One region of the Acidocella sp. MX-AZ03 genome, then DNA from elsewhere that is predicted to be linked to it. Evidence: predicted binding sites of a transcription regulator. Region 1 holds the regulator's gene; each other region holds the start of a gene.
What was found. Region 1 encodes LexA, which represses DNA repair genes until DNA is damaged. Its sites were predicted from a motif close to TGTTCTANNTANGTTC; they were not measured.
Positions count from the first base shown of each region.

Region 2: a site for LexA is predicted at 5,397-5,412, ahead of GT370_RS19755 (putative DNA modification/repair radical SAM protein). Genes of this name have one in related genera too.
Region 3: a site for LexA is predicted at 4,698-4,713, ahead of uvrA (excinuclease ABC subunit UvrA). Genes of this name have one in related genera too.

Region 1 is NZ_CP110774.1:2,038,031-2,048,017, reverse strand. Features, by position in the region: gene GT370_RS11350 (SurA N-terminal domain-containing protein) at 1-1,263, shown strand, start outside; partial or broken gene trpE (anthranilate synthase component I) at 1,284-2,790, shown strand; gene GT370_RS11340 (anthranilate synthase component II) at 2,794-3,387, shown strand; partial or broken gene trpD (anthranilate phosphoribosyltransferase) at 3,384-4,402, shown strand; gene trpC (indole-3-glycerol phosphate synthase TrpC) at 4,399-5,202, shown strand; gene moaC (cyclic pyranopterin monophosphate synthase MoaC) at 5,199-5,669, shown strand; partial or broken gene GT370_RS11320 (molybdopterin molybdotransferase MoeA) at 5,666-6,864, shown strand; gene lexA (transcriptional repressor LexA) at 6,949-7,656, shown strand; gene GT370_RS11310 (DEAD/DEAH box helicase) at 7,819-9,558, opposite strand; gene GT370_RS11305 (cold-shock protein) at 9,940-9,987, shown strand, end outside.
Region 2 is NZ_CP110774.1:3,580,452-3,590,438, forward strand. Features, by position in the region: gene GT370_RS19720 (putative bifunctional diguanylate cyclase/phosphodiesterase) at 1-358, opposite strand, end outside; gene GT370_RS19725 (response regulator) at 253-1,311, opposite strand; gene adhP (alcohol dehydrogenase AdhP) at 1,651-2,673, shown strand; gene GT370_RS19735 (hypothetical protein) at 2,760-2,915, opposite strand; gene GT370_RS19740 (mandelate racemase/muconate lactonizing enzyme family protein) at 2,873-3,886, opposite strand; gene GT370_RS19745 (GntR family transcriptional regulator) at 3,883-4,608, opposite strand; gene GT370_RS19750 (hypothetical protein) at 4,758-5,246, opposite strand; gene GT370_RS19755 (putative DNA modification/repair radical SAM protein) at 5,418-6,629, shown strand; gene GT370_RS19760 (UdgX family uracil-DNA binding protein) at 6,629-8,005, shown strand; gene GT370_RS19765 (IS5 family transposase) at 8,108-9,187, shown strand; gene GT370_RS19770 (LysR substrate-binding domain-containing protein) at 9,474-9,987, opposite strand, start outside.
Region 3 is NZ_CP110774.1:1,451,550-1,461,536, forward strand. Features, by position in the region: gene GT370_RS08235 (hypothetical protein) at 1-1,051, opposite strand, end outside; gene GT370_RS08240 (hypothetical protein) at 1,064-1,729, opposite strand; gene uvrA (excinuclease ABC subunit UvrA) at 1,814-4,684, opposite strand; gene ssb (single-stranded DNA-binding protein) at 4,809-5,336, shown strand; gene GT370_RS08255 (lipocalin family protein) at 5,956-6,516, shown strand; gene GT370_RS08260 (hypothetical protein) at 6,539-7,024, shown strand; gene GT370_RS08265 (purine-cytosine permease family protein) at 7,067-8,449, opposite strand; gene argE (acetylornithine deacetylase) at 8,777-9,913, shown strand; gene GT370_RS08275 (LysR family transcriptional regulator) at 9,921-9,987, opposite strand, start outside.

The DNA of each region.
Region 1 (9,987 bases):
TCCGACGCTGTGCTGCAGCGTTTTTGGCAGAATCACCAGAGCCAGTTCACTTCGCCGGAATATCGTAAAATCCAGCTTGTCATTTTGTCCCCCGCCTTGATGGCGCCCCACGAAAAGGTATCCGAGGCTGAGGTGCAGGCAGCTGTCGCGCGGGCGCAGGCAAACAGCCCGAGCACGCCGGTGCGCAGTGCGGATGTGCTCTCCGTCGAGGATCTGGCGGATGCCTCGCAACTACTTGCGGCCTGGAAGAAAGGCGCAAGCTGGGCAAAAATGCAGGCCTTGGCGAAATCCTATCACGCCGTCTCGGTGCCGTTGGCCAAGATGCAGCAGAACCAGATCCCGTCCGGGGCGCTGGCGAACGCGATCTTTGCGGCCCCTGCCGGCCAGGTGATGGGGCCCATTGCGGGCGGCCAGGGCATGTATCTTTTCAAAGTGACGGATATCGGTCAGTCCGGGCCTGATCGGGCACAGCTGGTCGCGCAGGCGACGCAGCAATTGCAGTTGCAGCAGGCCCAGGCGGATGTGGCGAAGAATGTCGATGCGCTGCAGGATGCGCTCGCCGGGCAGACGCCGTTGGACCAGCTTCCGGGCAATCTGGGTCTGGTCGCGGTTGAGGGGACGCTGGATGCGGGCGGCCAGACGCCGGATGGCTCGGCCGCGCCGATCCCCGGTGGCGACGATCTGCGCAATGCCATCGTCAAGGCTGCTTTTGCAACGCAACCGGGGCAAGCCGCAAAGCTTCAGTCCGGCCCGGATGGCAGCTATTACGCTTTGACGGTGCAGAAGCTGCTGCCGCCTGCCGTGCAGGCCTTTGCGCAAGCCAAAGCCAAGGTTCTGGCGGCCTGGCAACAGGATCAGCAGATCCGCGAGGCGGAGGTGATCGCCGCTGATCTCATGCATAATGTGAATACCGGAACGCCGATCGCGAAAGCGGCCAGCGCGCAAGGGCTTACGGCGACGGCCAGCCCGGTTTACACGCGGCAGACCCAGCCCCAGGATCAACCCTCGACACTCGTCCCGAGCCTGTTCGCGATGAAGTCGGGTCAGGCTACGATGATCCAGACGACGGACGGCTTCCTGGTCGCGGCGCTGACCAAGGTGGTGCAGCCGACACCGCAGAGCGACCCGGCCATGTATGCGCAATTGCAGCAGAGCCTGAATAAAGGCTTGCAGGATGACCTGGGCGGGAGTTTTCTGGCCGGACTGCAGGCGCGCGATAAGGTCACTGTGAACCAGAAGCTGTTCGCGCAAATCTATCAGTGAGGAAAGAAAGAAGTCTTGTCATGAATGCCGTTTCGCCAGACCGTTTTGAGACCTTCCGTGCCGCCTATGATCAGGGTCGCGGCGCGCTGGTCTGGCGTCACGGCATCGCCGACCTGCTGACACCGGTTGCGGCCTATCTGAAGGTCGCGCATGGCCAGCCTTATTCTTTTTTGCTGGAGAGCGTGGAAGGTGGGGCGACGCGTGGGCGGTATTCCTTTATCGGCTTGTCGCCCGATCTCGTCTGGAAATGTGAACGCGGGGTGGCTTCGGTCAATCGCGAAGCCCAGAGTCAACCGGAGAGCTTCGCCCAGATTTTCGAGGCGCCGCTCAAAAATCTGCGCGGCCTGATCGCCGAGACGCGGATGGAAGTGCCCGAAGGTCTTCCGCCCGGAATTGGCGGCCTGCACGGATATCTTGGCTATGATCTGGTCAGGCTGATGGAAGATCTGCCGGCGCTGAAGCCGGACGTAATGGGCGTTCCCGAGGCGATTCTGACCCGTCCGGGCTGTTGATCGTGTTCGACAATGTTACCGATGAAATGACCCTGGCGGCGCCGGTCTATCCGAAGCAAGGGGTGGAGGCGGTCCAAGCCTATGCTGCCGCCGAGGCCAAGTTGAATGACCTGGCGAAAGCCCTGGAGGCACCTGTTCCGGAGCTGCAGGGGCGTTTGCTGGCGCCGATCGAGCAGAGCTCGAACATGGAAAAGGAAGAGTTCCTGGGCGCGGTGGAAACCGCCAAGAACTATATCCGCGCGGGCGATGCCTTCCAGATTGTGCCCTCGCAGCGTTTTGAAGCACCGTTCTCCTTGCCCGCCTTCGCGCTTTACCGGAGTCTGCGGCGGATCAACCCCGCGCCCTTCCTGTTTTTCCTGGATTTCGGCAATTTTCAGGCTGTCGGCTCTTCACCGGAGATCCTGGTGCGGCTGCGCGATGGCACCGTGACCATCCGCCCGCTGGCGGGCACACGCCGCCGCGGCGCCACCACCGAGGAAGATGTCGCGCTGGAAGAAGAGTTGCTGGCCGACCCCAAGGAGCGGGCCGAGCATCTCATGCTGCTGGATCTCGGGCGCAATGATGTCGGGCGGGTGTCGGAAATCGGTTCTGTGCGCGTGGCGCAAAGCTTCGCCATCGAACGTTTTTCGCATGTGATGCATATTTCCTCGACGGTTGAGGGCAAGCTGCGGCCGGGCTCGAGGCGCTGGATGCGCTGATCGCCGGATTTCCCGCCGGCACCTTGTCGGGCGCGCCAAAGGTCCGGGCGATGCAGATCATTGAGGAGCTCGAACCGTCGCGCCGGGGGCTATATGCCGGATGCATCGGCTATTTCGCCGCGAATGGCGAGATGGACACATGTATCGGCTTGCGCACCGCTTTGGTGAAGGAGGGCCGCATGTATGTGCAGGCGGGCGTCGGCGTGGTCGCCGATTCCGACGCCGAGGCCGAATATATGGAAAGCGTGCAGAAAGCGCGCGCGTTGTTCCGCGCCGCAGAGGACGCCGTGCGCTATGTCAGCGCGCCGGGGGCTTGAGCGATGATTCTTCTCATTGATAACTACGACAGCTTCACTTTCAATCTCGTGCAGTTTTTCGGGGATCTCGGCGCGGAATGCGTAGTCAAGCGCAATGATGCGTTGAGCCCCGAGGATGTTCTGGCCATGCGGCCCCAGGCGGTGGTGCTCTCGCCGGGGCCCTGCACGCCGAATGAGGCCGGGATCTGTCTGCCGATGGTGCAGGCGGCGGCTGCGGCGAATCTGCCTTTGTTCGGTGTGTGTTTGGGACACCAGGCGATCGGCCAGGCCTTTGGTGGGCAGGTGGTGCGCGCACCACAGCCCGTGCATGGGAAAACCAGCCCGGTCTTCCATGATAATACCGACATTTTCGCAGGCTTGCCGAATCCCTTCACCGCGACGCGCTATCACTCGCTGATCGTCCAGCAGGCGACCCTGCCCAGCACGCTGGTGCCCACGGCGCGTACCGAAGACGGCATTATCATGGGATTGCGCCATGCGGAGCTGCCGATTTACGGCGTGCAGTTTCATCCGGAGAGCATCGCGACCTCGAACGGGCATGATATTCTGCGCAACTTCCTGCGTCTCGCAGGGGTAAAGGTTCCGGTTGCTGCGTGAATAATTCGCTGAAACCGGTGCTTGCGCGCCTCGGTAAGGGGGAAAGCCTGACCGTGTCTGAGGCCGAGGAAGCATTCGGCGTGGTCATGGATGGGCAGGCCACCCCGCGCAGATCGGCGGGATGCTGATGGCCATGCGCGCACGCGGCGAAACAGTGGCGGAGCTGACCGGCGCGGTCACGGCGATGCGCAAGCGTATGGCCAGGATCGAAGCGCCGGCGGATGCCATGGATGTTTGCGGTACAGGCGGGGATGGCGCCGCCAGCCTCAATATTTCCACCGCGACGACGTTCGTTCTGGCGGCGTGTGGCGTGCCTGTCGCCAAGCACGGCAACAAGGCGTTGTCCTCGCGCTCAGGCGCCGCGGATGTATTAACGGCGCTTGGGGTTGCGATCGAGCCGCCCATTGACAGGTTATCGGCGGTGCTGCGCGAGGTTGGGTGCGTCTTTCTATTCGCGCCGCGCCATCACCCCGCACTGCGGCACGCTGCCCCGGTTCGGGTGGAGCTTGGCACCCGAACCTTGTTCAACCTGACCGGCCCGATGGCCAATCCGGCCGGGGTGCGCCGCCAGTTGATGGGGGTCTATGACCCGTTCTGGCTGCGCCCGGTGGCGGAGACGTTGCGTGATCTTGGCACGCAAGCCGCCTGGATCGTGCATGGCGCCGGCATGGATGAACTTGTGCTCGACGACGTGAACCAAGTGGTCGCGTTGAAGAACAACGAGATCAGGGAATTCGGGGTAACCGCCGCGGATGCGGGCCTTGAAGCCGCGCCTGCCTCTGCCTTGAAAGGCGGAGACGCCGCCTATAACGCGGCGGCTTTACGGGCTTTGTTGCGAGGCCAGGCGGGTGCGTATCGTGATACGGTGTTGTTGAATAGCGCTGCCGCCCTGATTGTGGCGGGCCGGGTGGAAACACTGCCCCAAGGGGTCGAGCTGGCGGCGCAAGCGATAGATCGAGGTGACGCTTTGGCTGTTCTGGAACGGTTGAAGCGGGTCTCCGGAGAGCAGGCATGAATATTGTAATCGACGATGTGCTGGCAAAAATCTGCGTGGATAAACGCGCTGAAGTTGCCGAGCGCCAGGGCCGCAGGCCGCTGGATGAGCTGAAGGCCGAGGTCAAGGACGCCGACAAGACACGTGGCTTCGGCCGGGCTTTGATGGATAAGGCCGCGCAGGACCAGGCCGGACTGATCGCGGAGATCAAGAAGGCCTCGCCCTCGGGCGGTTTGATCCGCCCGGATTTCGAGCCTGCCTCGCTGGCGCGGGCCTACGCGGCCGCCGGCGCGACCTGCCTTTCCGTTCTGACCGACGAGAAATACTTCCAAGGCCAGACCGCGCATCTTGAGGCGGCCCGCGCAGCGGTTTCCCTGCCCGTCATTCGCAAGGATTTCATGCTGGATGAATGGCAGGTCTATGAGAGCCGGGTCATGGGGGCGGACTGCATTCTGCTGATCATGGCGGCGCTTGAGGACGATCAGGCCCGTGATCTCGAAGGGCTCGCTCGGGCTCTGGATATGGATGTTCTGGCCGAAGTCCATAATGAAGAAGAGATGGAGCGCGCGCTTCTGCTGCAGACGCCTCTGATCGGCATCAATAATCGCAACCTGAAGACCATGGTGACGGATATTGCGACGACCGAGCAGCTCTCCAGCCTGTGCCCGCCGAATAAATTCATGATCTCCGAGTCGGGCATCAAGACCAATCAGGATGTGGAAAGGCTGCGGAAGGTCTGTGTGCAGGGGTTCCTCGTCGGCGAATCGCTGATGCGCCAGGACGATCTGGAAGCCGCTGTGCACGCGCTTTTGGGCCATTGAGCCAGCTTACCCATATCGGCGCCGACGGCGCGGCGCGTATGGTCGATGTTTCGGCCAAGACGGTGACGCTTCGCGAGGCGCAGGCCAAGGGGCGGGTGGTGATGCGGCCCGAGACCGTCAGCCTGATCCGTGATAATCAGGCTGAAAAAGGCGACGTGCTCGCCGCAGCCCGAATTGCCGGGATCATGGCGGCCAAGAAAACCGGCGAGCTGATCCCGCTCTGCCATCCGCTGCCGCTGGATGCGATCAGCATCGACCTCATCCTGGAGCAGGATTCGGTCGAGATCGTCGCCACAGCCCGGACAACGGCACGCACCGGCATTGAAATGGAAGCCCTGACCGCTGTGAGCCTCGCGGCTTTGACCATTTATGACATGGTCAAGGCCGCCGATAAGACGATGCGGATCGAAGCGATACGCCTGACCCGAAAGACAGGCGGCAAGAGCGGAGATTTTTCGGCGCCATGATCAGCGTCGAGGAGGCGCGCGCCCGGATTGTCGCGGATTTGAAGCCTGTTGCCGTTGAAATGGTCGGGCTGGCCCAGGCCTATCACCGCGTGCTGGCGCGCCCGGTCATCTCCCGGCTGACTGTCCCACCTGGCGATGTTTCGGCCATGGACGGGTATGCGGTGCGTGCCGTTGACACTGACTCCGGCAAGCCGCTTCGGCTGATCGGCGAAGCGCCGGCCGGGCATCCGTTCGCGGGTGAGGTCGGCCCGGGGGAGGCGGTTCGGATCTTTACCGGGAGTGCGATCCCGAACGGTGCGGATACCGTTTTGATCCAGGAGAACGCCTCGGTCGCAGCGGATTTGGTGGAGCCGGCGGCAAGCGTGCGCGCTGGACTGCATATCCGGCGGAAGGGCCAGGATATACAAGCCGGTGACCAGGTCTTGCCAGCGGGGGCGCGGCTGTCTGTGCGGGATATCGGACTTGCCGCCGCGGCGGGGCATCCCTGGTTGGCTGTTTACCGGCGCCCGCGCATCGCGATCCTCTGCACCGGGGACGAGATTGCCTTGCCGGGTGAGCCGCTGCCCGCCGGGGGATCGCCAACTCCAACGCCCTGATGTTAAGCGCTTTCGTTACAGCCCATGGTGGCGAGCCGTTGGTGTTGCCGATTGCGCGTGATGCTGCCGATGAAGTCGCGCAGGCGGCGTTAGCTGCCAAAGGGGCTGATCTGTTGCTAACCACAGGCGGGGCGAGTGTTGGCGCCTATGATCTGGTCAGGCAAGGGTTGTCCCAGCACGGCTTCGCGCTGGATTTCTGGAAAATCGCGATGCGTCCCGGCAAGCCGCTGATATTTGGCAGACTCAGTGATCTGCCTGTGTTGGGGCTGCCCGGCAATCCCGTGTCCGCTTATGTCTGCGCGGTTTTGTTTTTGCGGTCCGCCATTGAGGTGCTGTCTGGTTTGCCCCCTGAATCGCCAGGCTTTGAAACCGTACGATTGGCAGCGCCGATGCGGGCCAATGATGTGCGGGAAGACTATGTGCGGGCGATCATCGCGAAGACTGCTGACGGGGAAATGCAGGTTACCCCGCTGCAGGTACAGGATTCAGGAATGCTGCGTGCCCTGGCCGGGTCCAACGCGCTGATCCGCCGTGTGCCGTTTTCACCTGCCATCGAGGCGGGCAGTTACGTGGAGATCCTGCGGTTGGATCACTCGTAACGCTTGACGCGAAAACAAGAACTAAACTAGAACATTATCGTGTTGTTGCTTTGTTCCTGAAGCTTTAAAATTCGGAGATGTTCAATGCTGACGCCGAAACAGCATGAATTGCTGTTATTCATCGACCGGCATCTGCGCGAGACCGGATGTAGCCCCAGCTTCGAGGAAATGAAGGAGGCCCTGGACCTCCGTTCAAAATCCGGAATCCATCGGTTGATTTCCGCCCTGGAAGAACGAGGCTTCCTGCGTCGCCACAAGCACAGGGCGAGGGCTCTGGAAGTGGTGCGGCTGCCGCAGGATATCACGCCGAGCAAGGCGCAGGCGCATGGTTTTGCGCCCAACGTCATTCAAGGACATTTTGGGACGCGAGGGCTGTCGCAGCAAGATGAGCTGGAGAGTTTTGAACCCTCCGCGATTTCTCTGCCGCTTTACGGTAAAATCGCCGCTGGCCTGCCGATCGAGGCCTTGCGCGACAATGAAGAGACGATTGAAATCCCCCTCTCCATGCTTGGCGCCGGGGAACATTTCGCACTGACCGTCGAAGGCGATTCGATGATCGAAGCGGGAATTCTGGACGGCGATACAGTGATCATCAGGCGAGGCGATACGGCGGAAAACGGGCAAATTATCGTCGCGTTGGTCGATGAGCACGAGGTGACGCTAAAGCGGCTGCGCCGGAAAGGGCAGTCCATTGCGCTGGAGCCGGCCAATATCCGGTATGAAACCAGAATTTTCCCGGCTGAACGTGTCCGTGTTCAAGGCCGCCTGATCGCGCTGTTGCGGCAATATTAACCGCGTGCCGCAGAGCTTAGAGCATCAAGCTTTTAGCTTGATGCTCTAACTTTTGTTTTTGCGAGCAATTTCATGTGTTTATCTTGACGCTGGCGCGTCAACCTAAACACATATTGCTCTAGCTGGTTGATCCGCTCCCCTCCGAGGCCCGATCAATAGCGATCAGTGGCGAGAGGCTTTATTCTGCCGCCGGCGCTGTTGCTCGCTGAGCTTGCCGCCGGGCTTTGGCGCATACGGCTTCGGCGCCGCTTTCGTTTTGAAATCGCCGCGTTCGGAAATGTTCGCGCGAGAGCGTGAGGGGCTGCTCGGCGGCGCGGCGGGCTCGATCCGCGCCTCGGTCTGGGCGTTCGCCGCATTGGCAAAGGCGCTCGCGGCATGGGCCGCGATTTCGAACTTGGTTTCGCGCTCAAAAATGCGAATAGCGCCGATCTCTTGTTTGCTGACGCCGCCCGCCTTGCAGATCAGCGGCACAAGCCAGCGCGGATCGGCGTTTTGTTTGCGGCCAAGGGCCACGCGAAACCAGGTTCCCTCGCTGACGTGGGTATGGGATGCCTTGCCGGTATGCGGCGCGCGGGTGGGGCGCTGGGCTTCGGGCGGCAGGATCGTGACGTGAGCCGCGCTTGGCAGATGGGCCTGGGCCAGTTTCACAAAAGCCGCGGCGATGATTTCCGGTGAACTCCGGGCCAGAAGCTTCTGGCCGAGTTCCAGTTCGAATTCGCCGGGTGTTTCTTGCAGCTGCGGATTGTTCAGCAGGCGTATCTCATCCTTTGCACGGATATCCTCCGGCGTCGGCGGGTCAACCCAGACAGCCTGGGCATTCGCCTCCCGCAAGAGCAACTCCGCCCGGCGGCGACGCGCCGGCGGGACGAGCAGGACAGAAACCCCCTTACGCCCCGCGCGCCCGGTACGGCCGGACCGATGCAGGAAGGTTGCCTTGTTGGTGGGAAGGTCCGCGTGAATGACCAGGTCGAGATCCGGCAGGTCCAAACCCCGCGCGGCGACGTCTGTTGCGATGCAGACCTGGGCCCGGCCGTCGCGCAGCGCGGACAGGGCGGCGTTACGCTCAGCCTGGGATAGTTCTCCCGACAAGGCTGCCGCGGTGAAACCCCGGGCGACGAGGTTGGCGTGAAGCGTGCGCACCGTATCCCGGGTGGCGCAAAAAACGAGCGCCCTGCTATCCTGCGCTCTTAATATATTGACGAGGGCGGCTTCGAGTTCATGGCCGGCAGCGCGGACGGCGCGGTACTCGATATCGGCATGCGGCTGATTGGCGGCGACGGTGTCGATACGCAGGGCATTTTGCTGATAGGTTCGGGCCAGTGCCGCGATGTCGCGCGCGATGGTGGCTGAAAACAGCAAGGTGCGGCGGGAGGCCGGCGCCGCGCTGAGAATGAATTCGAGTTCTTCCCGGAAGCCGAGATCGAGCATTTCGTCGGCTTCGTCGAGCACCACGGCTTCCAGCTCGTCGAGGCGCAGATTGCCGCGCTCGATATGGTCTTTCAGACGGCCCGGCGTGCCAACCACGAAATGGCACCCGCCGGCCAGGAGGCGCGCCTCGCGTCGTGCGTCCATCCCGCCGACGCAGGACAGGATCCGGGCGCCGGTGAATTCGTAAAGCCAGGTCAATTCGGCATGCACTTGAAGCGCAAGCTCACGGGTAGGGGCGATCACCAGCACCAGAGGCGCGTGCGTGGCTGGCATCGACGCGGACTCGCCGAGGATGCTACCCGCTAAAGCAAGGCCGAATGCGACGGTCTTCCCGGAGCCGGTTTGGGCAGATACGAGCAGGTCACGCCCGTCAGCTTCCGGCGTGAGGACTGCGCTTTGTACGGAGGTGGGGTCGGCATAGCCGCGCTGAGCGAGAGCTTTGGCGAGGCTGGGATTGGTATCGGGGAAGGGCATGAGCGGCTCTTAGGGGCTGGGGCGCCAGGCAACAAGCGGTGGATTAGCCGTGCAGCCGTGCAGCGGCGCATATTCATGCGTATTTGGGTCGAGAATCGTAAAAATGGCGGCTATTTTAGCTGAAATGCTTGCGTTGGAGCAGCATTTCGGGATTGAAGGCCGCCACAGCGTGGCCTATGCTGTTTTCGCTTGGCTAGAGCCCGGTGCCCCGAAAGTCTTTTAGAGGACAGTTTTTATAGTGCGACCCCCGAAGAATGACCGCCAGCGGCAGAGCCGCCGCCGTGGTTTCGACGACGATAATTTTTATGGTAACGCTCCTTCATTCCCGCCGTCTTTCTCGGGGTTTGGGGCACAATCAACTGCCCCGAAGCAAAGGCCACTGTGAAGTGGTATAATGCTGAAAAGGGGTTTGGTTTCGTCGAGATGGCA
Region 2 (9,987 bases), 1.5 Mb from region 1:
CGGCCAGCTTCGCCGCATACATCGCCTGGTCGGCATTCTTCATCAGCGATTCCGCGTCCTGCGCGTCCTGCGGCGCCATCGAGATACCGATGCTCGCCCCCACATTCAGCGCCTCTGGCGCATGCTCGCTCTCATTCAGCCGGGCGATGATCAAATCCGCCAGCCGCGCGGTATCCTCCGGTCCGGTGATGTTGGATTGCAGCACCGCGAACTCATCCCCGCCGATGCGCGCCACCGTATCCTCCTCGCCGATCAGCTCGACCAGCATCTCGGCGATGCGCCGCAGCAGCCGGTCACCCATGGCGTGGCCCTGGCTGTCATTGATCGATTTGAACCGGTCGAGATCGATGAAATGCAGGGCGAAATGCTGGTCCCCCGGCGGCCGCGGGCGAATTCGCGCTGGATCCGGTCGCGCAGCAGCGCACGGTTGGGCAGCCCGGTCAGTGGGTCGTGATTGGCCAGATATTCCAGCCGCTTCTCGGCATTGCGCCGCTCGGTGATGTCGACCGAGGTGGTCAGCACCGCGCGCGCCACGCCATTGGCATCGCGCAGCGGCACCTTGCTGGTCAGGTACACCAGCGTGTCGCCGGAGGCGGTCATCACCTCCTCCTCGCGGGCGGGCAAAGGCTGGCCGGTTTCCAGCACCAGCTTGTCCAGCCGGCGGCTGGAAATGCCGCGCTCCCAGCCGAATAGCAGATCCACCGGCTGGCCGACCAGCTCGCCCGGCAACTCGCCGGCGGCGGCGGCCTGGGCGGCGTTGACGAACAGGCAATTGCCATGCCGGTCGGCGGCGCTGATCATCGCCGGGACATTGTCGATCACCTGCGCCAGCGCCTCGCGGCTATCGATGGCGAAATCCTCGCGCATCGGCACGCCGGCGGCCAGCCGCCGCTCCAGCATCTCCGCCCGGCGCAGCGTGTTCTGCTGCTGGGCGCGCAATTTCAACAGGTTGCGGGCCCGGGTGACGAATTCCACATGGTCGACCGGGCTCAGCAGAAAATCCGTCGCCCCGGCTTCCAGGCAGGCGACGCGGTAATTGCGGTCGTGATAGGCGGTGACGACGATCACCGGCAGGTTGGGGTCGTAGGAGCGTATATGCGCGACCAGCTTGTCGCCGGTCATGAAGGGCATTTTATAGTCGGTGATCAGCAGATCCGCCTGGTTGCCGGGCAGCCAGTCGATCACCTGCTGGGCGTTCTCGAAGGTGCGGACATGCGCCTCCACCCCGAGATTGCGCGCCAGGCGGGCGTAAATGCGGCGATTGGTCGGGCTGTCATCGACGATCAGGATGGTCGGCTGGGAAATCTGCATCGCCTCAGCCTGTCCAGTGCCGGACCTGTTGCGCCCCACAAGACGGTTTCAGGCGAACCGAGACACACGAATGGCGGCCGGGGCACGGCATTATTCTTAGATGCTGACAACTCATTTCCCGAATGCCCTCTTGCCCTTCTCGGTAGGGTTGGAAGCTATCTCAAGATCTGCCCCAATTCTACCTGTAATCGAATTTATTCAATAATTCGATACGCGCCAAGATCGCTTTCGGACCGGCCCCGGGGGAGGGGCGGGCAAGGCTGGCTTGATCTGGGTCATGGCGCCCCGGCGCGAGCAGGGATTCAGTGGCGTTCGCTGCAAGCGCAAAGGAGAGAGGGTGTGGCCAAGACGATGAAAGCCGCCGTGGTGCGGGACTTCACAAAACCGTTGACGATCGAGGACTGGCCGGTGCCGGACCCGGCGGAGGGGCAGATTCTGGTGCGGCTGACCGCAACCGGGGTGTGCCATACGGATCTGCACGCCGCCCGGGGCGATTGGCCGGTGCGCCCAACCCCGCCTTTCATCCCCGGCCATGAGGGGGTGGGGATGGTCGCGGCGGTCGGGCGCGGGGTGAAGCGGGTGAAGGAGGGCGACCGGGTCGGCATTCCCTGGCTGCACAGCGCCTGCGGCTATTGCCCGCATTGCCGTACCGGCTGGGAGACATTATGCGCCGACCAGCAGAATTCCGGCTATTCGGTGAATGGCAGTTTCGCCGAATACGCGCTGGCGGACCCGAATTATGTCGGCCGGATTCCGGCCGGGCTGGAGGATGGCCCGGCGGCCCCGGTGCTCTGCGCCGGCGTGACGACCTATAAAGGGCTGAAGGAAACCGAGGTGAAGCCCGGCGAATGGGTGCTGATCTCGGGCGTCGGCGGGCTCGGCCACATGGCCGTGCAATATGCCAAGGCGATGGGCATGCATGTGGCGGCGGTGGATATCCATCCGGACAAGCTGGCCCTTGCCCGGCAGCTCGGCGCGGATGTGACGCTGGATGCGCGCGATGCCGAGGCGCTGGCCAGCTTCACGCAGCGCAGCGGCGGCGTTCATGGGGCGCTGGTCACCGCGGTGTCGCCGGTGGCGTTCGAGCAGGCTTACGGGCTGTTGCGCGCCCACGGCACCATGGCGCTGGTGGGGCTGCCGCCGGGGCGCTTCAGCCTGCCGATCTTCGAGACGGTGCTCAAACGCATCACCGTGCGCGGCTCCATCGTCGGCACCAGGCAGGATCTGGAAGAGGCGTTGGAGTTCGCCGGCGAGGGCAAGGTGGCGTCGCATTTCTCCTGGGACAGTCTGGAGAATATCAACCAGATCTTCGAGCGCATGGAACAGGGCGGCATCGATGGCCGGGTGGTGCTGAAGCTGTGAAACACCCGAGCTGAAACCGCGCAAAAGTTTTTGGGGGTGTGGGGCGTTTTTTCAAAAACGCCCCACACCCCTCCGCTCGTTGCGTTTTAATGCCCCACCCGGTACGCGCCCAATGCCGCCAGGTCCGGGACAATCCCCAGCCCCGGCGCCTCGCTCAGCGTGGCGTGGCCCTGGGTGATCCGCGCCAGCGGGCCGCAGCTCATCTCGCGCAGCGCGTTCGGGTTGGAATCGATCTCCAGCATTCCTCACCCCCTACCGCCGCCAGCAGATGCGCCGAGGCCAGCAGCCCCAGCCCGCCGCCCAGCCAATGCGGGCAATAAATCAGCCCCGCCGCCAGCGCCGCGCGCGCCACCGGCAGGCACCCGGAAAACCCGCCCCATTTGGCGATGTCCGGCTGCATGACCGCCACAGCGCGGGAGGCCAGAGCGGCCGCGAAGCCCTCCTGCCCGAGCAGATTCTCCCCCGCCGCCAGGGGGATGCCGGTCTGCCCGGCCAGGTGCCGCCACTCCGCCCAGGGCCGGTCGGCGCGCAGCGGCTCCTCCACCCAGCCCAGCCCGAAGCCGGCCAGATGCGGCAGCATCCGCGCCGCCTCCTCCAGGCTCCAGCCCTGGTTGGCATCCACCATCAGCTTCGCGCTCTCGCCCAGCGCCGCGCGCAGATCGCGCAGATTGCGCAGATCCCGCGCCTGCCCGAACCCGACCTTCAGCTTGAAGGCGGTAAAGCCCGCCTGGCGCTGCGCCAGCGCCGTCTCCACCGCCTTGTCCGGATTGATGCCGCTGGCATAGACCGAAAGGCGCGGATCGCTGCCGCCCAGCAGCCGCCAGAGCGGCTGCCCGGCCCGGCGCGCCCGCAGATCCCATAGCGCGATATCCAACCCGGCGATGGCCTGGGCAACCGGCCCCGGCTCGCCGCACTGGATCGCCAGCACGGCGGTGCGGGCACTCAGCCGCGCGAACACGGCCTCCGGCACGCCCTCCTGGCCGACCGCCAGCGGCGCCAGCACGCGCTCCACCATCCGCGCCCGGTGCTCGGCACCGATGGCGGGGAAATTGCACCAGATCTCGCCCCAGCCGATGGCGCCTTCCTCATCCTCCGCCTCCACCACCACCATCGGCCGGTCATGCATCACCCCGAAGGAGGTGGTCACCGGATGTTCGATCGGGCAGCGATAGACGAAGGCCCGCAGCGCGGCGATGCGGGGGGCAGCACTCACGAGACCAGATCCATCTCCAGCTGCACGAGATCCCCGCGATAGATCACCTCGCCCAGATAGATCACCGTGCCATCCGGCGCCGTGAAGACCCGGCGGACATTGGCAACGGGCGCATTCACCCGCAATTTCAACAAGGCGGCGGCCTCCGGGTCGGCGCTGCCGATGGTCAGGGTCTGGTGGGCGCGGGCGATCTCGATCTCCGGCATGGCGGCGAGCAGCGGGATCATCAGCTCGCTGCGGAACCGCTCCGGGGCGCGGCGGAAAATCGCCTCGTCGAGATGGATGGAGATCACGCAGTAAGGCGTGCCCTCGCGCAGATGCACCCGCATCATATGCACATAATGGGCGGCCGGCTTGCCGTCCGTCTCGGTCAGGTTCGGCGCCGCCTGGCCCTCGGAGATGTTCAGCAGCTGGATCTCGTCGCCCTTCAGCATGGTGACGAGATCGCGCAGCGTGGTCTGCACTTTCAGCCTGGTCTCGGCGGCCGGGTTGCGTTGCACGAAGGTGCCGCGCCCTTGCCGCGCCACCACCAGCCCGTCGCGCTGCAGCAGCTCGATCGCCTGGCGCACCGTCACCCGTGCCAGGGAAAACTCCTTCGCCAGCTCCTCGGCGGAGGGCAGCCTGTCACCGGGCTTGAAAATGCCGCGCAGGATGCGTTGGCGCAGTAATTCGGAGAGTTGGGCGTAGAGCGGCAGCGGATTGTCGGTAGAGAGAATACTCATCGGCGCGGACATACCCCCATCATCCCGATAATGGTATGAGCGCCGTCCGAGATTATTCAGGGCGGCAACCCGTTTGATATACGGTCATCCTATAGACCATACGACTTGAGGTGGCAAGATGCGCGCGGACCGACGCGACGCGCTGAGGTTCAGGCCGTCTGTTCGCTGCCGCCGGCCATGGCGAAGCCGGCCAGGGCGGCCTGCATGTCATGGGCTAGGTCCATATCCGCGCAGGGCAGGCGCCAGAGCCCGTCCCCCACCACCTGCAGCTCCAGTACGATCTGCTGAAACCCGTTCTCGACCAATGTGCGCACCGCGCCGACCCGCACATGCGCGGCCGGCACCACCAGGCTGCGCAGCGCCTTGCCTTCCGGTATGGCCAGAAACACCAGCCCCCGCCCGCCATCCAGCGCCAGCCCGCCGCCACGGGCGAAAAAGCTGGTCTGCGCGGTGAAAGGTTGCGGCGCGGCGGCGAGGGCGGCGTCCAGCCGGGACTGGGTACGCTGGGTCAGCCGGCCTTTCACCCAGGCGCCGAGGCGCATCCAGCCGCGTGTCGGCATCGAGGCGACGACGCAGAGGATCAGCGTCACCGTGATGAAAACCCAATGGAAGGCAATCCAGGCCCAGTAGAAACTCAAATGCCCGCTCCTCGCGCCGCCGCCGGGTCGTCAGCGCCCGGAGGATGGCGCGTGGTTAGCGCCATCGGCCAGCCTGGGCAAATCGCTTCGTGACAGGCGCGGCGCTCGCCGCCGCCCGCTTCATTCGGAACTTGACGAAGAGCGCTACAAGAACATAACGTGAACGATGCCATGACAGCCTTTCTCGACCCAGCCCTGACCGCGAAACTCCGGATATTGGCCGATGCGGCGAAATATGACGCCTCCTGCGCCTCCTCCGGCGCGCCGAAACGCGCGGCGGGGAAAGGCGGGCTCGGCTCCACCACCGGGGCCGGCATCTGCCATTCCTACACGCCGGATGGGCGCTGCGTCTCGCTGTTGAAAATCCTGCTGACCAATTACTGCTTGTTCGATTGCGCCTATTGCATCAATCGCCGCTCCTCCAACGTGCCGCGCGCCCGCTTCTCGGTGCAAGAGGTGGTGGATCTTACCTTGGCCTTCTACAAGCGCAACTATATCGAGGGGCTGTTTCTCTCCTCGGGCATCATCCGCTCGCCGGATTACACGATGGAGCAGATGATGCTGGTGGCGAAATCGCTGCGCCAGGATCACGGCTTTGCCGGCTATATCCATCTGAAAGCGATCCCGGAGGCCAATCCCTGGCTGATCGAGCAGGCCGGGCTGTGGGCGGATCGGCTTTCGATCAATCTGGAACTCCCCAACGAGACCAGCCTGGCGCGGCTCGCCCCGGAGAAACAGGCCCCGGCGATCAGCGCCGCGATGGGGCAGATGCAGCAGCGCATCGTCGAGGCCAAGGCGGAGCGGCGGCGCTTCTCGCCTTCGGGGCAATCGACCCAGATCATCGTCGGCGCGGATGCCACGGACGATGCCGCGGTGCTGGCGAAAAGTGCGGCGCTGTACGGCGATTTCAAGCTGCGGCGGATCTATTATTCCGCCTACAGCCCGCATCAGGCGGTCAGCGCCGCGCTGCCGGCGAAGCCACCGCCCTTGCAGCGCGAGAACCGGCTCTATCAGGCGGATTGGCTGCTGCGCTATTACGGCTTCACCGCCACCGAGATCGCCCAGGGCGGCGAGGGCGGGATGCTGGATCTGGAGATCGACCCCAAGCTCGCCTGGGCGCTGAAGAATCGCGGCCAGTTTCCGGTGGATGTGAACCAGGCGCCGCGCGAGATGCTGCTGCGGGTGCCGGGGCTGGGGGCGCGGGCGGTGGAGAAGATCATCGCGGCGCGGCGCTTCTCGCGGTTGCGGCTGGCGGATGTGGCGCGGCTCAGCTCCGGGCTGAAACGCATGCTGCCCTTCCTGATCACCGAGGATCACCGCCCGGCGCAGACCGACCGGCTGGATCTGCGCCAGCGCCTCGCGGTGCAGCCGAGCCTGTTCTGATGCAGACCCGCATCGCGCTGGCGCCGGGAGCGGATCTGCCCGGCTTTCGCGCCGCGGTGCGCGGGCTGGTGGCGCGGGGCGTGAAGCCGCGCGAGGTGCTATGGGAGACGGGCGCCAGCCTGTTCGGCGCTGCCCCGCCGCAGGACGGCCCGGCCTTCAGCCTGCCCCGCGCGGCGGCGGAGCTGATCGGGCTGGTGATCTGCCATCGCGACCCGGCCCGCCATGCGCTGCTTTATGAAATGATCTGGCGGCTGCGCCATGGCGAGCCGCATCTGCTGGAGATGCGCCACGACAAGCTGACCCACCGGCTGGAGATGCTGGCGAAAGCCGTGCGGCGGGATCTGCACAAGATGCACGCCTTCGTGCGCTTCCGCCGCGTCGAGGACGCGCAGGGCGAGCGCTTCCTCGCCTGGTTCGAGCCGGATCATCATATTCTGGAGGCGACTTCAGGGTTTTTCGTCAATCGCTTCCGCAGCCTGGTCTGGTCCATCCTCACGCCCGAGGGTACGCTGCATTGGGACGGCACGCGGCTGGAAATCGGCCCGCCAGGCCAGCGTGGCGATGTGCCGGAGAGTGATGAGGTCGAATCCGGCTGGCTGGATTATTACCAAAGCATTTTCAACCCGGCGCGCCTGAACACCGCGATGATGCAGAAGGAAATGCCGCGCAAATATTGGCGCAATCTGCCGGAGGCGCGGCTGATCCCAGAGCTGGTGGCGCAGGCCCCGGCGCGGGTGGAGGAGATGATCGCCCGCGCGGCGGCGATGAGCGCCAAACGCGACCCGCAAAAGGCGGTGGCGGCGATGGCGGCGCAAACTCCCACGACATTAGCGGCGCTGAACCAGATCATCATGGCCTCGCCGCCCTTCGTGACCGGCGGCACGCGCGCGGTGCTGGGCGAGGGGGCGATGGAGCCCGCCATCGCCTTCATCGGCGAGCAGCCTGGGGATGAGGAGGATGCGCAGGGGCGCTGCTTCGTCGGCCCGGCCGGGCAGCTTCTGGATGCGATGCTGGCGCGGGCCGGGATCGACCGGGCGGAATGCTACATCACCAACGCGGTCAAGCATTTCAAGTTCGAGCAGCGCGGCAAACATCGCCTGCACCAATCGCCGAGCACCGGGGAGATCAAGCATTATCGCTGGTGGCTGCTGAAGGAGTTGGAGCTGGTGCGGCCGCGTCTGGTGGTGGCACTGGGGCGAGTGCGGCGCTGGCGGTCGGCGGCCAGCCGGTCTGCGTTACCCAGGCGCGCGGCCCGGCGCAACTGGGGGATTGGCCGGCTTTTGTCACCACGCATCCATCTTATCTGCTGCGTTTGCCGGATGAGCAGGCGCGCCGCGCGGCGGAGGCGGCGTTTTTGCAGGATTTGCGGGCGGTGAGGCGTTTGGCTCAAACCCACGCTTAACAGTTTGCTGAAAAACTCCTGGCGGCCGGGATTATGATGTGATTCACTTTGGCTGGCAGGTTTTGTGAGGCGTGGGGTGCGGGGTTCTTTTCGAGATCAGGGCGGGATGTTTTCGTATGTTTCACCAGAAACACGGGTTCCGGCGACCCATCCGTTGCGAGCGATCCGTGCTTTGGTGCGGGATGTTCTGCATGAGATGAGCCGCAGCTTTGCCTGGCTGTATTCCAGGGAAGGCCGGCCCTCGGTGCCGCCTGAACAATTGCTGAGCGCGCTGCTGATCCAGGTGCTGTACGGGATTCGCTCGGAACGGCAGTTGATGGAGCAACTGGATTATAATCTCCTGTACCGCTGGTTTGTGGGCTTATCCCCGGATGATCCGGTCTGGAACCCGACCACGTTTAGCAAGAACCGCGAGCGCCTGCAGAACGGCGATATATTCCAGAAATTCATGAGCCGGCTGCTGAACCACCCGCGGGTGACGCCGCTACTATCGGATGAGCATTTCTCGGTGGACGGCACGCTGATCGAGGCGTGGGCGTCGCAGAAGAGCTTCCGGCCGAAGGATGGCAGCGACGATGATGGTTCGGATTTCCACGGTCAGAAGCGTAAGAACGATACCCATGCCAGCACCACCGACCCGGAAAGCCGGCTGTACCGCAAGGCCGCTGGGCGGGAGGCAAAGCTTTCGTATATGGGGCACGCGCTGATGGACAACCGGCACGGCTTGGCGGTGGGTGGCCGAGTGACCCAGGCCACAGGCACGGCTGAGCGTGAAGCCTCGGAAGCGATGTTGAAAGCCAAAGCCAAGTCGGCCGCCGGGCGGATCACCGTAGGCGAAGACAAGGCTTACGATACCGCCGATCATGTCGCCAATCTGCGCGACGCCGGCGTGACACCGCATGTCACACAAAACAACGGTGAGACCAAAACCGGCAGGCACCGCCGCAGCGCGATTGACGGACGCACCACGCGCCATCCCGGTTATGCGATGTCGCAGACCCGCCGGGCGATGATCGAGTGCATATTCGGCTGGGGCAAGCAGCACGGCACGATGCGCAAGACCAAGCTGCGCGGCGTTGCGCGGGTCGCCGGCACCTTCATGCTCAACCTGATCGCCTATAATCTGGTACGCATTCCAAAAATGGTGGCAATATAAGGGACGAGTCTGTCCGCTGGACGAAAAAAGTCCAGAAACCGGCAAGAAACTTCAATCACTTGAACCAAAATCCAGGCCCCAAAGCTAAATCAGAAAAAATAAAACCAAGTTTCGGGGTTTTTCAGCAAACTGTTAAATGTGCAAAAGTTTTTTGGTGCCGCTTTTTTTCAAAAAAGCGGCAAAAACGCCGGGGCGTAGGCAACGGCGTCGTCAACACCCCAAACCTTCGTGGGGACTTTTTGAAAAAAGTCCCCACACCCCCAAAAACTTTTGCAAATTTAGATTTTCAGCCTTTTTCCACCTCAGCCAGCGCCGAATTCAGCCAATTCAAAAAAACCCTGATCATCGGCGCACTCTTCCGCCGCGTCGGATACACGAAATGATGCCCGACATAGGAAATACTCCGCGAGCACCCGGCCAATGGCGCCACCAGCTTGCCCGTGGCCAGCTCCTTCGCCGCCAGCAAGGTTGATTCCAACGCCACCCCATGCCCCTCCACCGCCGCCGCGATCGCCAGGAAGCTGCGGTCGAAGCGCAAGCCCCGTAGCGGCGGGGCCGGCAGGCCGTTGCCGGCGAACCAGTCCGGCCAGCGCACCTGCTTATTGTCGCTCTGGATCAGCGTCTGCTCGCCAAGATCCGCGATGCTGGTGATCCGCGCCGCCAGAGGCGGGGCGCAAAGCGGTGTCACTGTCTCCGGCCCGAGCGGGATCATCTCCACCCCCGGCAGCGTCACCGGGCCGTAAGTGATATCGGCGTCGAACTCATCGGCGGTGAAGCGGGTATAATCGGTGCCAGCCGCC
Region 3 (9,987 bases), 590 kb from region 1:
GGCCGCTCTCTTCCTGTAATTTCGCGTAATACGCCGGAGGCAGCGGAAAATAGCCAGGATACTCGCCGTTCAGGATCTCGTTCGCGCGCACGCTGCAGACCAGCTGGCCGGGGCCAAATCCCTGCACGGCCTCCTGCCCCGGAACAGGCGGCAGCAAGGCCCGGCAGGTCGCGCGCGACGGGTAATGTGAGACATGAAAACAATACCCCTCCAGACAGATCGCATCCACCTCATCACGATCCAGGCACGCCGCCAGCCCGGCCACGTCCAGATGATAATCGTCTCCCGTGCCCGCACTTTCACGGGCGGGCGGGCGGGGCGCCGGCGCCTCGCGCTGCCACATCGGCAGCTGGATATTGGTCACAACCGCCCCAGCCACACGCCGCGCGATTCCCTCAGCGGTGAGATATTGCAGCGCCCTGTTGCCAATATTTCCATGCGGGTGGATCCAGACCTGTTTGCGCCCGCGCCAGCCCGGCACCGGCACCGCCCGCAACACCCCATCGCGCGCTTGCAGCTCCAGCGTGGCCAGGTCCTGTTGAAGTGGCAGCGGCAACTGGCCGGGCAACTCCACCACATGTTCGCCGAAAAACAGATTGAAGGCGCAAAACCCCGCCTTGACCGGCGAACCGCCATTCACCGACCAGTATTGCGCCACGATCCGGTGGATCAGCTCAACATCGCGCGCCGGCACCGGCAGAAAATGCTCCCATTCCTTGGCTGCAGCGGAGAGAAAGCTCAGCTCGCCATCCGGCCGGGCCACGAGAAAAAGTTCATCAGCATGAAACAGCAGACTGCCTTGGTAATGCCCCTCCTGAATGGCGAGGGTCGAAGGCAGGTTGGGGAGGGTGGCCCGCTCGGCATGCGCCACGGAAAGAATGGCGCCGGTCGGGGTTGGCTCCAGCCCCAGCACGATATGCTGGGGTTCCAGTGCGTCCGGTGCCCGGTGCACCAGTGAGGATGAGCCTGTGTCCAGACATATCAGCGTGCCGAACCAGGTGAACATCGCAATGCGGGGTAAGGGCGGCAAGGGCGCAAGAGCTTTTTGCATGCGCACCAAAGGTTAAGCCAACGAAACAGATGCGTCCATCGCTTCAATCCACCCAGACCAAATTATGATGGTCAAAAATGCGCGGCATATCCGGCTTGATGATCTGGAAAAACGGCGAGATGTCGAAATCACGCGGCGTGAACAGGCCGGTATCGTGGATATGATAGATCTCCCGCACCTTCGCCGCTGCCGCCCCGGGGGCACTGAGGACGGGATCTCGGGCAGGATCGGATAATGCGCCGCCTGAAACGCCTCAGCCACCAGGGTTGAGCAGATCGCCCGGCTGGGATCGGCGGAGCCGACCGCGATCGCCCGCCGCCGCCAGGCGCGCGGCACCGGCAGCGGCACCATATAGCGCGCCAGATCCGCCACATGCTTCAGGTCATATTGCGCGCCCAGCCTGGCCTGCGCGTGGGCAACGACGATATCCGCATCCGCCTCGGTCAGGCTGATCGGCCGGCAGACGCGCAGATGGTAAGGCGCCAGCTCCGAGAGCGGAAAGCGCCGCACGCCCTGCAGCACATCCGCCTCGATGCACATGCCCCCGCCCGCATACAGCACCGCATGCGACCAGCTGGACTGGGTGAGATATTTGATCACCGCGCTGATGCGCAGATTACCCTCGACCAGGATCACATCGGCCTTGCGCAGCAACGCCTGCAGCGCGACCAGATCCACCGGCAGGGCCGGGGCGGCCTCGACCTCCTGGGTCAGGAAGCTCGCCAGCCAGCCCCGACGATGCGGCGGAGCCGGTTCACCGCGTCAGGCCTTCTTGCGCGTCTTCACAGGCTTGGCCGGCGCCAGCAACGGGGCGAGGAAGCGGCCCGTATAGCTGCCTTCACTCGCGGCGATATCCTCCGGCGTGCCGGTGGCGATGACGCGGCCACCGCCCGCGCCGCCCTCCGGCCCGATATCGATAATATGATCGGCGGTTTTGATCACTTCGAGATTATGCTCGATGACGATGATGGTGTTGCCGGCATCCACCAGCGCGTGCAGCACCTCCAGCAGCTTGCGGATATCCTCGAAATGCAGCCCGGTGGTCGGCTCATCGAGAATATAGAGCGTGCGCCCGGTGGCCCGGCGCGCCAGCTCCTTGGCCAGCTTGATACGCTGCGCCTCGCCGCCTGAAAGTGTGGTCGCCTGCTGGCCGAGCTTGATATAGCCGAGCCCGACGCGCGCCAGGATCGAGAGCCGGTCATGGATCTTCGGCACCGCGGAGAAGAACACCAACGCCTCGTCCACCGACATATCCAGCACATCGGCGATGGATTTGCCGCGGAACTTCACCTCCAGCGTCTCGCGGTTATAGCGCTTGCCCTTGCAGGTATCGCAGGTGACGAACACGTCCGGCAGGAAGTGCATCTCGATCTTCAGCACGCCATCGCCCTGGCAGGCCTCACAGCGCCCACCTTTCACGTTGAAGCTGAAGCGGCCGGGCTTATAGCCGCGCGCGCGCGCCTCCGGCATCTCGGCGAACCAGTCGCGGATCGGCGCGAACAGATCCGTATAGGTGGCGGGGTTGGAGCGCGGGGTGCGGCCGATCGGCGACTGGTCGATATCGATGATCTTATCGAGCTGCTCCATGCCTTCGATCTTCTCGAACGGCGCCGGCACCTCGCCCGAGCCCATCAGCCGGCGCGAGAGCGCCTTGTAGAGCGTGTCGATCACCAGCGTCGATTTGCCGCCGCCGGAAACGCCGGTGACACAGGTAAACAGCCCGAGCGGGAAGGTCGCGGTGACATCCTTCAGATTATTGCCGCGCGCACCGACGAGCTTGATGGTGCGGTTCTTTTGCACCGGGCGGCGCGGCGGCACCGGGATCGAGCGCCGGCCGGAGAGATAATCCCCGGTGACGGATTTCGGGTTGGCCGCGACCTCCGCCGGCGTGCCCTGCGCCACCACATGCCCGCCCTTCACCCCGGCTTCCGGCCCCATATCCACCAGATGATCGGCGGCGCGGATCGCATCCTCGTCATGCTCCACCACCAGCACGGTATTGCCGAGGCGCTTGAGCCGCTCCAGCGTGCCCAGCAGCCGCTCATTATCGCGCTGATGCAGGCCGATGGAGGGCTCATCCAGCACATAGAGCACGCCGGTAAGCCCGGAGCCGATCTGCGAGGCGAGGCGGATGCGCTGGCTCTCCCCGCCCGAGAGCGTCGCGGAAGAGCGCGCCAGGGTGAGATAATTCAGCCCGACATCGAGCAGGAATTGCAGCCGCTCCTCGATCTCCTTGAGGATGCGCCGGGCGATTTCCAGGCGCTGCGGGGTGAGGGTTTCCGCGACGCCGCCAAACCAGTCCCGCGCCTTGTCGATGGACAGCTCCGCCACCTCGGCCAGGTTTTTTTCCGCCACCTTCACCGCCAGCGCCTCCGGGCGCAGCCGCGCGCCGTTACAGGCCGCACAGGGGCGCTCGGCATGGTAGCGGGAAAGCTCCTCACGCACCCAGGCGGAATCGGTTTCCTTGTAGCGCCGGTCGAGATTCTTGATGATCCCCTCGAACGGCTTCACGACATTATAGGCGCGCGCGCTGTCCTTGTAGGTGAATTTGATCTCCTCCTTGCCGGAGCCGAACAGGAACACCTCGCGCACCTCCTCGGGCACATCCTCCCAGGCGGTGCCCAGTCTCACCCCGTAATGCTTGGCGATGGCGGCGATGGTCTGATCGTAATAGGGCGATTGCGCGTTGGCCCAGGGGGCGATGGCATTGTCATCCAGCGCCCGGCGCTCATCGGGCACCACCAGATGCGGGTCGAAATAGATCTCATGCCCCAGCCCATCGCATTCCGGGCAGGCGCCATGCGGCGAGTTGAAGGAGAATAGCCGCGGCTCGATCTCCTCGATGGTGAAGCCGGACACCGGACAGGCGAAGCGCGAGGAAAACACCGTGCGCTCCTGATTGTCGTGATTTTCGGCATAGACGATGCCATCCGCCAGCCCGAGCGCGGTCTCGAAACTATCCGCCAGGCGCTGCTCCAGCCCGGGCTTGACCACCAACCGGTCGACGACGATCTCGATATCGTGTTTCAGCGTCTTTTTCAGCGCCGGCGCCTCGGCGATTTCATAGACGGTGCCGTCGATCTTGGCACGGGTGAAGCCCTTGCGCTGATACTCCGCTAGCTCCTTCCTGTATTCGCCCTTGCGGCCCCGGATCACCGGGGCCAGCAGCAGCAGCCGCGTGCCCTCCGGCATCGCCATCACCCGGTCCACCATCTGGCTCACCGTCTGCGCCTCGATCGGCAGGCCGGTGGCGGGCGAATAGGGCACCCCGGCGCGCGCCCAGAGCAGGCGCATATAATCATGGATTTCGGTGACGGTGCCGACGGTGGAGCGCGGGTTCTTCGAGGTCGTTTTCTGCTCGATGGAGATGGCCGGGGAGAGCCCCTCGATGCTGTCCACATCCGGCTTGCCCATCAGCTCCAGGAACTGCCGGGCATAGGCGGAGAGGCTCTCCACATAGCGCCGCTGCCCCTCGGCATAGATGGTATCGAACGCCAGGGAGGATTTGCCGGAGCCGGACAGGCCGGTGATGACCGTCAGCTGCTCGCGCGGAATCTGGATGTCGATATTTTTCAGGTTATGTTCGCGCGCGCCGCGAACAGTAATGAAGCCGGCACCCTTCTGTTCCGCCATGATCGATCCTGGATGTTCGTGATACGTTCTTGTAAGATAGGGTCTCGCCGCGTATAAAGCAACGCTGGCCACCGCGTGGCGGATGCGCTATCCTGGAAGACAATTTTGAGTTGTAGAGGGCGACATGGCTGGTAGTGTGAACAAGGTGATTCTGGTGGGCAATCTCGGGCGCGACCCGGAGATCCGCAACACCCAGTCCGGCATGAAGGTCGTCAACCTGGCCGTCGCCACCTCCGAGAGCTGGAACGACAAGGCCAGCGGCGAGCGCAAGGAGCTGACCGAGTGGCACCGCGTGGTCATCATGAATGACCGTCTGGCGGATGTGGCCGAGAAATACCTGAAGAAGGGCTCCAAGCTCTATCTGGAAGGCAAGCTGCAGACCCGCAAATGGACCGACCAGTCCGGCCAGGAGCGCTATACCGCCGAGATCATGATCGGCCGCTTCAACGGCGAGCTGGTGCTGCTGGACCGTGCCGGCGGTGGTGGCGGCGGCATGGGTATGGGCGGTGGCATGAGTGGTGGCATGGGCGGTGGCGACGAGTACGCGCCGCGCGCCGCCTCCGCCCCGGCCGCGAAATCCCCCGCCCGCGCTGTCGGCGGCTGGGATACGCGGCCGAGCACTGGCGATCTGGACGACGAAATCCCGTTCTAACCCCCGCCTGACCTCGGCGGCTTGCCGCAAACCGCGCCTTTCCGGCGCGGTTTTTTTATGGTGAACAATCCGGCCGCCCACGTCTTTATCGTTACGAATCCAGCATATATGTGCTAAATCGCACCTAATTTAAAAAACGGTATCATCATAGCTTATTATAACGTCCGCGCGTCGATTCAAAAAAACATCAACCCTAACGTGCCACGGCGTCGCGGCCAGATCCGGTCAAATCTCTTTTAAAGCAATCAAAAAATGCTGTTAAATTCAATAGCCTTTTCTGACAGCCTACTTTTCTGTCGAAAAGATTAAAGCCACTTCATTTTCTGCGCTCAGCCTACCGACGCGATTCATTTTGCTTGAAGTTGATGCGAAATCATTACTATCGATACATGCAAAGATAGCTTCACAAACATCCTTTCACTAAACGTTCGCCTTGGGCACCAGATCAGAATGAAGCCGACCTTCCGCGCCTTTGCCGCATGGCTGGCCGCTTTGGCAGGGCAGAAACGCGCGAGCACTGCACTGCTCACCGCCTCAAGCACGCCCCGCTTCAGTGACCCGAGGTGATCCGCCGCGCCAAAGCCTGCGTAGACAGATTTTAACCCGGAAGGACCGATCCATGCGCGGATGGCTGCTCATTCCCTTGCTGCTGCTGATCTCAGGCTGTGCCGGAACCCCCGCGCCCGTCATCGCGCCGCAACCGCAGAAACCGGTTGAGATGTCGCGCCTGTTTACCGGCACCTGGTACGAAATCGGCCGCATCCCGATGCAGCTGACCGATGGCTGCGTCGCCGGCACCACAAGCTATTTCGCCAACGCCCAGGGCCAATTGATGGAGCGCGATGCCTGCCGCATGCACACGCCGGCGGGCAGGGAAAAATCCTTCCAGGGCACCGTCGCGATTCTGGCGCCCGGGGCCAACAACAAATTTCTCGTGCGCTACCGGCTCTGGCACCTGTTCACCATCCCCTACACCTACTGGGTCCTCGATCACGCCGCCGATTATAGCTGGTTCATCGTCGCCAACCCGCAAATGACGCTGCTTTCCTTCTTCACCCGCACACCCGATCCCTCCCCGGCGCTGGTGGAAAAGCTGACGGCGCGTGTCCGTGCGCTGGGCTATGAAGGCAAGCTGGAATATCCCGCCCGCTTCCCGCCGACCGGCCAACCGGGTAAATGACGCGGATAACGGGAGACATTCCATGCGGCTCTGGGCCATCGCCTTCATTCTCTGCGCCGCCGCCAACGCCGCCTTGGCCGATGAGGCCAGCCAGTGCCAGGCGCGGCAAGGCCAGTACCTAACCGGCACCATCGCCCATGGCCCGTTCTTCGTCCGCGCCCGGGCGTATCGCGACGGGGTGGCGCTTTCCCACAGCAAGATCCTGCTGCGCGGCGATGATGGCCAGATCTATGATATTCGCGCGGATAACGTCTTCGCGGCCGGCTACGATGCGGCCCCCGGGGCGGTGCCGGCGCCACTTTCAGCGCTGCATCCCGGCATGCGGCTGGCGCTGTGCGGCAAACTCTACAGGCTGCGCAACGGACGAATGGGAATGGACTGGGTGCATACCAATTGCGACGACACCCCGCGCCCCAGCGCCCCGGATGGGTTTCTGAAACAGCTCGGCCCGGACGCAACGCCCGGGCCGAACCTTGAAAATGCCCGCGAATATTGCCGGCTTTGGTAAAGCCCGGCGCGCGTCTGAATCTAACCCGCCATTTGTCAGCCTTTAGGTAGCCGGCACGAGGCTGGACGCGCTCTTGCGCGCCATCACATAATAGACCGGGCTGATCACGCAGAGCCCAACGATCCAGGAGAGATCCACCCCATCCAGCGCCTTCGCCACCGGGCCGGTATAGAGATCGTTCGAGACAAACGGCAGCTGAATGAGAATCCCCAATATATAGCAGAAGATCGCGGATTTATTGAAGCGCCCATAGATGCCGCCCTCGGCGGTGAAAAACGCCCCGACATCATAATCCCCATGCCGCACCAGGTAGAAATCCACCAGATTGATCGCCGTCCAGGGCACCAGCACATAGAGCAGCAACAGGATGAAGTTGGTGTAGTTGGTCAGGAAGGCCCCCGCCGCGAACAAGGCGATGGCGAGACCAACTAACGTGATCGCGATGGCGGTGGTGGTGCGCGCCGCCGCCCCCGGCTTCCAGCCCGGCGCGAATGTATGCACCAGCGTGATGGTGGAGAGCACGCCGCAATAAAGGTTCATCGCATTGGTGCCGGCGATGCCGATGGAAAAAATGACCACAACCGGCACCGCGACCGCCCCGGTAAAGCTGGTGAGCCCCGCGACCGGATCACCATTCGCCGCAACCAGACCCAGCATCGCCCCCAGGATCATCGGGAAAATCGAGCCGAGCGTGCAGCCCCAGTAGGAGGCCCAGAACGCATCCTTGGCACCCGTATCATGCGGCATGTAGCGGCTATAATCCGAAACATAGGGCGCGTAGGCGATCTGCCAGAGCGCGCCGACCGAGACCATGCTGCAGAACCCGGCCAGGTTGAAATGGTTCATCGCCATGAAGTTGCCCGGCAGCCCATGCACCAGCACGATCCAGGCGAAGCTGACCAGCAGTGCCAGACCGGATGCCCAGGTGATCACCCGCGCGTAGGCGTGAATGAGGTCGTGCCCGAAAATCGTCGCGATCACGCTGATCACCGCGATCAGCACGATCAGCCAGCGCTGATCGATTCCCGCCGCGATCGTGTGCAAGGATTGTCCCGCGAGCACGATATTGGACGCCAGAAACCCGACATACATGACAATGACGATGGCCACCACCAGCACCGCGCCGATGGTCCCGAACTGCCCGCGCGTCTGCACCATCTGCGGCACGCCAAGCCGCGCGCCCTGCGCCGAGTGCAGCGCCATGAAAATCGCGCCGACCAGATTGCCGATGATGATCGAAAGGCAGGAGCTGGCGAAATCCAGCTTGAACACGGCTGATGCCAGCGAGCCGGTGATGATCGTCAGCATCATGATGTTCGAGCCGAACCAGATGGTGAACAGATCCCGCCAGGTACCGTGGCGCTGATCGAGAGGGATTTGGTAGATCGTATGTTGCTCGACTTTGCCAGGAGCTTCCGTGGCCATGTTGCTGTCCTTAGGGCTGGGGTGGTACGCCGCGGCGGCGCGGAGATCAGGCCGAAATCGCATCGCGCCATGCCGGCAAATATTGCCGGAGGTCGCGGCGCAAGCAGCTTGCGGGCGAGACAGAACGGTCACGCGGTGCACTCCATTATTTAATCTTAGCCACAGCTTACACGAATCGAGCAGGCTTCCGCATTGAATTAACCGAACCAAGAGCCTCCCTTTTTCTGTGCATCAGGATGTTTTTTGGGCATTCCCACGCCGACCGCGCCCGCCACGCAGGCAGATCCCAGACTTCACCTCTCCCTCTCCCCACGCTAGGAGTAGGGCATGACCCGCACCACCGCGCATCTTGCCAGCCTCACCGCCTTCCCCAGCATCAGCGCCGATCCGAACGAGGACCTCATCCGCTGGAGTGCCGGGATCGTCACCGCGGCTGGTGGGCGGGTTCATGTTTTGGCAGGTGCAAAGCCAGGAAAACTTAATATGCTGGCGAGCTTCGGGCCACAGACCGGGGCCGGCATCGTGTTGTCCGGCCATAGCGATGTCGTACCCGTAGCCGGCCAGGACTGGCATACCGACCCGTTCGCGCTGACCGCGAAGGACGGCAAACTGCTAGGCCGTGGCAGCAGCGACATGAAAGGCTTCCTCGCCGCCTGCCTCAGCGCCGCCGAACGCGCCGACAAAACCCGCCTCACCCGGCCGCTGCATCTGGCATTTTCCTATGATGAAGAAGTCGGCTGCCTTGGCGTGCGGGATTTGTTGGAGCGGCTGCAGGCGGAAAATTTCCAGGCCGAAGGCTGCATCATTGGCGAGCCAACAGCGCAGCAGGTCGGCTTTGGGCATAAGGGTAAGATTTTCGGCTGCTTTTGCTGTCATGGCCAGCCCGCCCATTCCGCCAACCCGGCGCTGGGCTGCAACGCCATCGGCCTCGCCGCGGAAATGGTCGGCGCGGCGGAAACACTTCAGGCCGAGCTCCTCGCCACCGGCACGCGCGATGCCGCCTACCCGTTTCCGGTCACCTCCGTGCATGTCGGCACCATCAAGGGCGGCAGCGCGCTGAACATCGTGCCTGAGCGCTGCGACGTGGAATTCGAAATCCGCAATATCGCCGGGGATGATCCGCATGCGCTGGTTGCCCAGCTGCGCGCCCGGGCGGCGGAGATCATCGCCCGGCGCGGGCAGGGCCGGATCGAAATCGAGATCGCCAACGAATATCCAGGGTTGGAGACCGCGCCCGAAGATCCGTTCGCGGCAAAGATCCTGGCCGCAGCCGGCACCAGCCCCTGCAAGATCGGCTTCGGCACGGAAGGCGGGTTGTTCCAGTCGCGGCTTGGCCTACCTGTCGTGGTCTGCGGGCCGGGCAACATCGACCGCGCCCACAAGCCAGACGAATATATCACCCAGGACGAGCTCGATCAGTGCGATGCGTTCCTGGACCGCGTGATCGCCTCCCTGAGCGCCTGAAATCGCCTCAGCGCGTGCCTGGCAGTTTCTGATTCAGCAGCAGCTCCCGGCATAATTCGATGAAGGCGTCGGCC